3 regions of the Catenulispora sp. GP43 genome follow, and region 3 is predicted to be linked to each of the others. Evidence: riboswitches for the same ligand, from Rfam matches in the RefSeq annotation. Region 3 holds a riboswitch; each other region holds the start of a gene.
The links. Region 3 has a riboswitch for cyclic di-AMP ahead of ABH926_RS41890 (NlpC/P60 family protein). Riboswitches for the same ligand answer to the same signal wherever they lie in the genome.
Positions count from the first base shown of each region.

Region 1: it holds a riboswitch for cyclic di-AMP, as region 3 does, so the genes downstream of both, ABH926_RS34625 (NlpC/P60 family protein) here and ABH926_RS41890 (NlpC/P60 family protein) in region 3, are expected to answer to the same signal.
Region 2: it holds a riboswitch for cyclic di-AMP, as region 3 does, so the genes downstream of both, ABH926_RS19590 (transglycosylase SLT domain-containing protein) here and ABH926_RS41890 (NlpC/P60 family protein) in region 3, are expected to answer to the same signal.

Region 1 covers NZ_JBGCCT010000021.1:27,340-29,600, reverse strand. The annotation lists gene ABH926_RS34630 (hypothetical protein) at 1-57, opposite strand, end outside; gene ABH926_RS34625 (NlpC/P60 family protein) at 127-1,155, opposite strand; cyclic di-AMP (ydaO/yuaA leader) riboswitch at 1,185-1,353, opposite strand; gene ABH926_RS34620 (exonuclease domain-containing protein) at 1,982-2,261, opposite strand, start outside.
Region 2 covers NZ_JBGCCT010000009.1:45,485-47,745, forward strand. The annotation lists gene ABH926_RS19585 (AAA family ATPase) at 1-777, opposite strand, end outside; cyclic di-AMP (ydaO/yuaA leader) riboswitch at 1,041-1,192, shown strand; gene ABH926_RS19590 (transglycosylase SLT domain-containing protein) at 1,204-2,169, shown strand.
Region 3 covers NZ_JBGCCT010000030.1:134,587-136,847, reverse strand. The annotation lists gene ABH926_RS41895 (PH domain-containing protein) at 1-535, shown strand, start outside; cyclic di-AMP (ydaO/yuaA leader) riboswitch at 749-948, shown strand; gene ABH926_RS41890 (NlpC/P60 family protein) at 966-2,075, shown strand.

The DNA.
Region 1 (2,261 bases), on a different contig from region 3:
GGCGGTCGCCGGCTCCTGGAACTCCTCGGCCTCCCGGCCGATTTCGTACTCTGACATTCCGTCCCCCTGACAACGTCGAAGGGCGCCGACGTGACGTCGGCGCCCCGCGGCTGGCTCGGCACGATACTACGGCCGCACGATCATCGCCACAGGCATCGAGTGGAGCGGGGCGTACTGGATCACCGTGCCCGGCATCGCGGCGTGGATGATCATGCCGTTGCCGACGTATATCCCGACGTGGTGCAGGCTCCCGTAGTAGATGACCAGGTCGCCGACGGCGATGTTGGCCTCGCTGACCTGGGGGAACTCATAGGCCTGCGCCGAGGAGGAGTGCGACATCGACACCCCGGCGGCGCCCCAGGCGGCCATCGTCAGGCCGGAGCAGTCGAAGCTGCTCGGGCCGTCGGCGCCGTAGACGTAGGGCTTGCCGAGCTGCGCCTTGGCGAACGCGACCGCTATCCCGGCGCGGGCGTTCGGCGCCGGCGGCAGGTTGGCCGGCGTCTTGACGTTCTGCTGGTTGGCCTGCGTCTGCTGCTGCTGGTACTCGGTGCGCTGGGTCGGCGTCAGCGAGTCCAGCAGGGCCTGCGCCTGCTTTTCCTTGGCGTCGATGTCGGTCTTGTTCTGGGCCATCTCGTCGCGGGTCTTCTGCAGCTGCTGAAGGTCCGAGGAGGCCTCGGTCTTGTCCTGGTCCAGCTGGCGCTTGATCTCCTGCGCGGTCTGCATCGAGGCGGCAGAGCGGGTGGACACCTCGGAGTTCGCGGTGGCCTGCTGGAGGAAGTTGTCCGGGGAGGCCGACAGCATCAGCTGCAGCGAGTCGTCCACGCCGCCGGCGCGGTACTGCGCGGCGGCCAGGCTGCCCAGCGAGGACTGCGCGTTGGTCAGCTGCGACTGCTCCGCGGTGATGCGGGCCTGGATCTGGTTGACCTTGTTCTGCAGCGCGGCCAGGTTGGTGGCCGCCTGGTCGTACGCCTCCGAGGCCTGCTCGGCCTGCTGGTGGAGGTTGTTGACCTGGTTCTTGACATCGTTCAGGTTCGGCGTCGGGTCGGCGTGGGCCAGACCCGGAACCAGGGCGATGGAACCGACCGTGGCGGTCGCCAGCGTCACCGCGGTACGGGGGGCGGTGATCGTCTTCTTGGACGCGCGGTGAGTGGTCACGGTTTTGTGGGACGCCACTAGGGCGACTCTCCTTCTCTCCCTGCCGCCTACCGGGTTAGCTGTCGGGTTCGGGCTGAGAAGCGTGCCCTGCAGGCCGCCGCGCGGGGGTACGCAGCGGACCGATTCACCCCTTGGCCCCAGTGCATGCGGGCCGGTGGGACTTGTGGGTCCCCGGTTCCAGATCGGCGCTCCGCCCTCGGACCGTGTGGGAGTCCGTGGAAACGGCGGGTCGCGCTTCGCCGGATTCGGCGTGAACTCCCGCCACCGTCCAGGTTGGGCGGCGTGGTTACGGGGGTCCGGCCGTAACCCTAGCGAGACCCCGAACGACAAAAGGGATCGGCCCAGGACGCTATACCAGGATTTTACTTCGCCAGGCGTTTAGTGGTCCTGATTCAGTCCGGGCTGTCCTGGTTCGGACTGGGTCGATCGCGTGGTTCTTTCCGACGTGTTGTCGGCATCATCGATCGGGATCACGGGTGCAAAGCGCGAAAGTGCTGTAAGAGTGCCTGCTGGTCCGGCATTTCGCCGGCTCGGCGGCGCGGCCGGCCGGGATCGCGGCGGCGCTATGCGGCGAATGTCAGTGGCCTGTTTAGACGACAGCGGCGGGGGGGGGCGGGGGGGGGGGGGCCCCCCCGGGGGGGGGGGGGGGGGGGGGGGGGGGGGGGGGTTGGGGGGCGGGGGGCGGGGGCGGGGGGGGCGGCGCCCGCGGGCCCGCGGGGGGGCGATCGGGGCTTTGGTACGGGGCCTTAATCCCCGCCCGGGGGGGGCCCCCGGGGCCCGGGCCCCCCCGCCGCTTGCCTCTACTGCTGTGGGGGTGTGTTCTGTGTCACGCCGAGGTGGCCAGCGGCCGGGTCGGCCACTCCGGCTCGGCGTACGACTTCTCCCCGCGCCGCTCGCGGAACGCCGCCCGGTCCGCCTCCTGCTCGGCCTTCCAGCGCGCCTGCGCCTCGTGCAGCCGCACCGCGTCCAGCGTCCCCACCGCCGGGTAGCTGGCGCCGATCACCTGTGCCAGGTTCATCGCGGCCAGCGCGTCGGCCGCCGCGTCGTGGGCGTGGGTGATGGTCACGCCGTAGAACTGGCACTGCGCCTCCAGCGTGCGCGCGCCC
Region 2 (2,261 bases), on a different contig from region 3:
GAGCAGGCCGCGCAGGCGCTCGGGCACCAGCAGCGGGTCGCCGGGCTGGACCACGGTCCCCGATCGCAGTGCGGCGCGGCCCAACTCCAGCGCGTAAAAAGGGTTCCCGCCGCTGGCGTCCCGGATCCGCTGCGACAGCTTGTCGGTGGGACGCAGGCCCAGGCGGGTCCGCAGCAGTTCGGAGACCACCGGGCCGGGCAGGTTACCCAGGGCGATCTCGACGGCGTCCTCCGGCAGCAGCCCCCACCAGGTGGGCTCCTGGCCTTCCGAGAGCCGCTCGGCGGCGAGCACGCGCACGCGGCTGCCCTGGCGGCGGCGCACGGCGAAGGCCAGCACCTCGGCGGTGGCCGAGTCCAGGCAGTTGACGTCGTCCAGGATCAACAGCACCGGACGCTCCGCGGCCAGCGCACGCAGCGCCTCGACCACCGCGACGCGGATCGCCAGCTGGTCGGTGGCCGCACCGTCGGGGACCGAGCGCATCAGGACACCGTCGAAGGCCGGGCGCAGGTGATAAGGCACCACTTCTGGCCGGGAAGCGACGGCGTCGGAGAACAGGTCGTACAGGCCCAGATAGGGCAGCCAGGACTCGGCCGCCGCCGAGGCGGAGCGCAGCACCAGCTGCCCGGCCGCCGCGCACGCCGAGCCGATCGCGTCCAGCAGCGCTGATTTGCCGATTCCGGCTGGGCCGCTGACCAGGACCCCGCCGCCGGCGGCCAACGCCGCCATGCATTTCTCGAGCGTCTGCTGCCGGCCGAGTATCGCTGGTGCGTCCTTCACGCAAGGAAGTGTCCTCCCGTCTGCGGCCTATTGGCGAGTCCGAAGTACCGGCTCGTGCACAGAGCGTCTCTGACATACGGCGAAATACCTTATGTCCGATTCCTCCGCGTTTTCCGCATCGAAATCAATCACTGGATATAGAAGCCGCAGCTACCGAGCGCGTTGTTATCTTTTCGAGACCATCTCAGCGTGCATTTCCGCCGCTGGTCCCGCTACGGTCGCAGACCAGGCACGCCGGTCCTTAGACCCGGAAATCGGGACACCGGCTGCCTACGCCGAATCCCAAAAGCGTGCAAAGCGCCGGACGGGAACCGGGGACCCACGTCCCAATGGGGTGAATCCGCTTCCGAAGTGGTAGGGCAGCCTCTTTCGCCCGAACCCGTCAGCTAACCCGGTAGGCGGTCAAAGAGGAAGAACACAACGTAGATGCGCACTCCCCTGGTGCTCGGCCGCCGTTCCCGCGGCCTGACCCTGACCGCCGCCGCCCTCGGCGCGGTCGCCGTCCCGACCCTCGCCTCGGCGGCCCCCGCGTTCGCCGCGGCGCCGCACGCCGCCCCCGTGGCCGCCCCGGCCCTGGCTCCGGCTCCGGCCTCGGCCGTGGCCGCCGCCGTCGCCGCCGCCGCTCCGGCCCCGGCCGCCGCCCCGGTCGCCGCCGCCCCGAAGGCCGCCGCGCCCAAGACCGACGCCCCGGCCTCGGAGAGCTACACCGTCCGCTCCGGCGACACCCTGTCCGGCATCGCCCAGGCCAAGCTCGGCGACGGCAGCAAGTACCCGGAGATCTTCAAGCTCAACACCGGCAAGGCCCAGGCCGACGGCCGCAAGCTGTCGGACCCGAACCTGATCATCACCGGCTGGGTCCTGAACCTGCCGGGCGCCAACGGCACCGCGGCCCCGGCGTCGACCTCGTCCTCGACCTCGACCTCGACCTCGACCTCGAACCAGCCGGTCGTGGAGTCCGCGCCGGTGAAGTCGACCCAGTCGGCCAAGACCACCACCCAGACCACGACCCAGAGCGCCACCGCGGCCTCGGCGTCGACCGGCACCTACGCCAACAACCTGGACGGCTGGATCAAGCAGGCCATCTCGATCCTGAACGCGCACGGCTACTACGTCTCGTACAACGCGATCTACCAGACCGTGATGCACGAGTCGGCGGGCAACCCGAGCGCCACCAACGGCTGGGACTCCAACGCCGCCGCCGGCCACCCGTCGATCGGTCTGATGCAGACCATCCAGCCGACGTTCAACGCGTACGCGCTGCCGGGCTACGGCAACATCTACAACCCGGTGGCCAACATCATCGCCGGCGTCCGCTACGCGGCGGCCGTCTACGGCTCGCTGGACTCCGTCGTCGCGGCGCGCTGCGGCGGCTCCTGCTGGTACGGGTACTGATCCCGCACCGGTCCACCGGTTCCCCTGTGTTGACAACCGAAAGCCCCCGAACGGATCGTCGTTCGGGGGCTTCGGCCGTCCTGTATCAGGCC
Region 3 (2,261 bases):
GTTCTGGAACCTCGCGGTGTGGAACCAGGACCTGCTGATAGTGACCAACAAGCGGATCCTGCACACCCACGGGGTGATCACCCGGTCCTTCGACGCGCTGCCGTTGGGCAAGGTGAACGACATGCGCGTGGAGCGGGACCTGCTCGGCCGGATCCTGGGCTACGGGCGGTTCAACGCCAAGGCCGTGGGCGACGCGCCGCTGGGCAAGCGCGGCCTGGACTACATCTCGCACGTGGAGCAGACCTGGCTGGAGATCAGCAACCTGTTGTACGGCCCGGGCGCCAAGTCCGGTCCGAAGGATCCGCAGGAGGTGCGCATCGTCGGCGCGGTCCTGCCGGACATGAACGGCGAACCGGTCGAGATCGTCATGCCTCCGGTATCCGTGAAGAGTCCGGCAGATGACGACAAGGCACACCCTGTGAACGCGGCCATGCTCAACGTGCGGTCTTTCCGTGATGCCAAGGGCGAGCGGGCGTTTGAGACCGACGTCACAACGGCGGGCAACAAACGTCGCAGGATTCGCTTTTTCCACTAACCGGACATCCGTGTCCGAGGCCCAGGTCGCCCCCGAAACGGGAGCGTCTGGGCCTTCTTCTTCGTATACAGCCGGTTTCCGACCCTGCCCGAAGGGTGGCCGGTATCTAAGCGTTCGCTGAACGAATCATGGACTTGTCGCTTGTTAGGCAGGCCGCCGGTGACTAACGTCCACAGGGCTTCGCCGCTCCCAACGGGCCAGCAGGTACCGGGCGTCGAGGCACCGCCGAGTCCGCGCCCGTCGCGGAGCCGGGGAACCAGGTTCGTCGGCGCGGCCCGAGCGGTAAGCGAGGGTGGCGCCAGTGGGGTGAATCGGTCGGCGTGCACTCGCCGTCGTGTGTGCGCGTGCGACCGTAGGGCTACTTCTTCAGTCCGAATCCGTCAGCTAACCCGGTAGGCGGACAAGGAGGAGATGGAGCCCAGAAGCTCGCATGACTGTCACCGCCCGACATCGTCGTCCGCGTGCCCCGAAGTACACCAAGCTGGCCCTCGGCGCGGCCGCGGCCGGGACCATGGTCCTGGTGCCCAGCGTCGCCAACGCCGACCCGCAGCCCACCATCGCGCAGGTCAACGACCAGCTCAACAAGCTCTACCAGCAGGAAGCCTCCGCCGACGAGGCCTACAACGCCGCCCAGGACGCCCAGGCGAAGCTGCAGCAGCAGGTCGACGGCATCAACCGGCAGATCACCGCCGAGCAGGCGACCATGGACCAGACCCGCACCCGCCTCGGCGGACTGGCCGCTGAGCAGTACCGCAGCGGCGGCATGGACCCCACCCTGCAGGTGATGATGCAGGCCGACCCCTCCACCATGATGGAGATGTCGGCCACCGTCGGCCGCGTCCAGGCCAACAACGCCGACACGCTGACCCTGCTGGCACAGCAGAAGGCGGACCTGGCGGCCAAGGCCAGGCAGGCCGCGGCCAAGATGGCGCTGCTGGACCAGCAGACCAAGGCCGCCGAGGCGACCAAGAAGCAGTACGACGGCGACGTGGCCAAGGCCCAGGCGCTGCTGAACTCGCTGCAGGCGCAGCAGCGGGCCGCGCTGGAGGCCGAGCAGGCCAGGCAGCGCGCCGCGGCCGTGGCGGCCGCCCAGGCGGCTTCGCAGAGCTCGACGTCGTCCTCCGGCTCGTCCTCGTCCGGCTCCTCCTCCAGCGGCTCGACCAAGGTGACGATCCCGTCGGTGTCCGGCCGCGCCGCCGCGGCGGTGGCCTTCGCCCAGTCGCAGATCGGCAAGCCGTACATCTTCGGCGCGACCGGCCCGGGCGGCTACGACTGCTCGGGGCTGACCCAGGCGGCCTGGAAGGCGGCCGGCGTATCGATCCCGCGCACCGCCACGGCGCAGATGCAGGGGCTGCCGGCCGTCCCGGCGTCCTCGGCCCAGCCGGGCGACCTGGTGTTCTTCTACGGGAACAGCAGCTACGTGGACCACGTCGGCCTGTACATAGGCAACGGCCTGGTCATCCACGCGCCGCACCCGGGCACGAACGTCGAGATCGCCGCGGTCAGCACCATGCCGCTGGTGTCCTACGCCCGCCCCTGAGGCACCGCTAACCCGTCCGTGCGCGGCGTGCGCCAGTTCGTCCCGGTCTGTGTGGGTCCGGGACGAACCGCTGCGCGCCGCGCGCGGGCACGGGGTCTGGCCTGGTCTTTCTCCCCGAAACCGGGCCGGACGCCACCGGCGAGGTGCGGGGTCCGCGGCGGCGCGCTGCCGGAGCCGTCCAGGCTC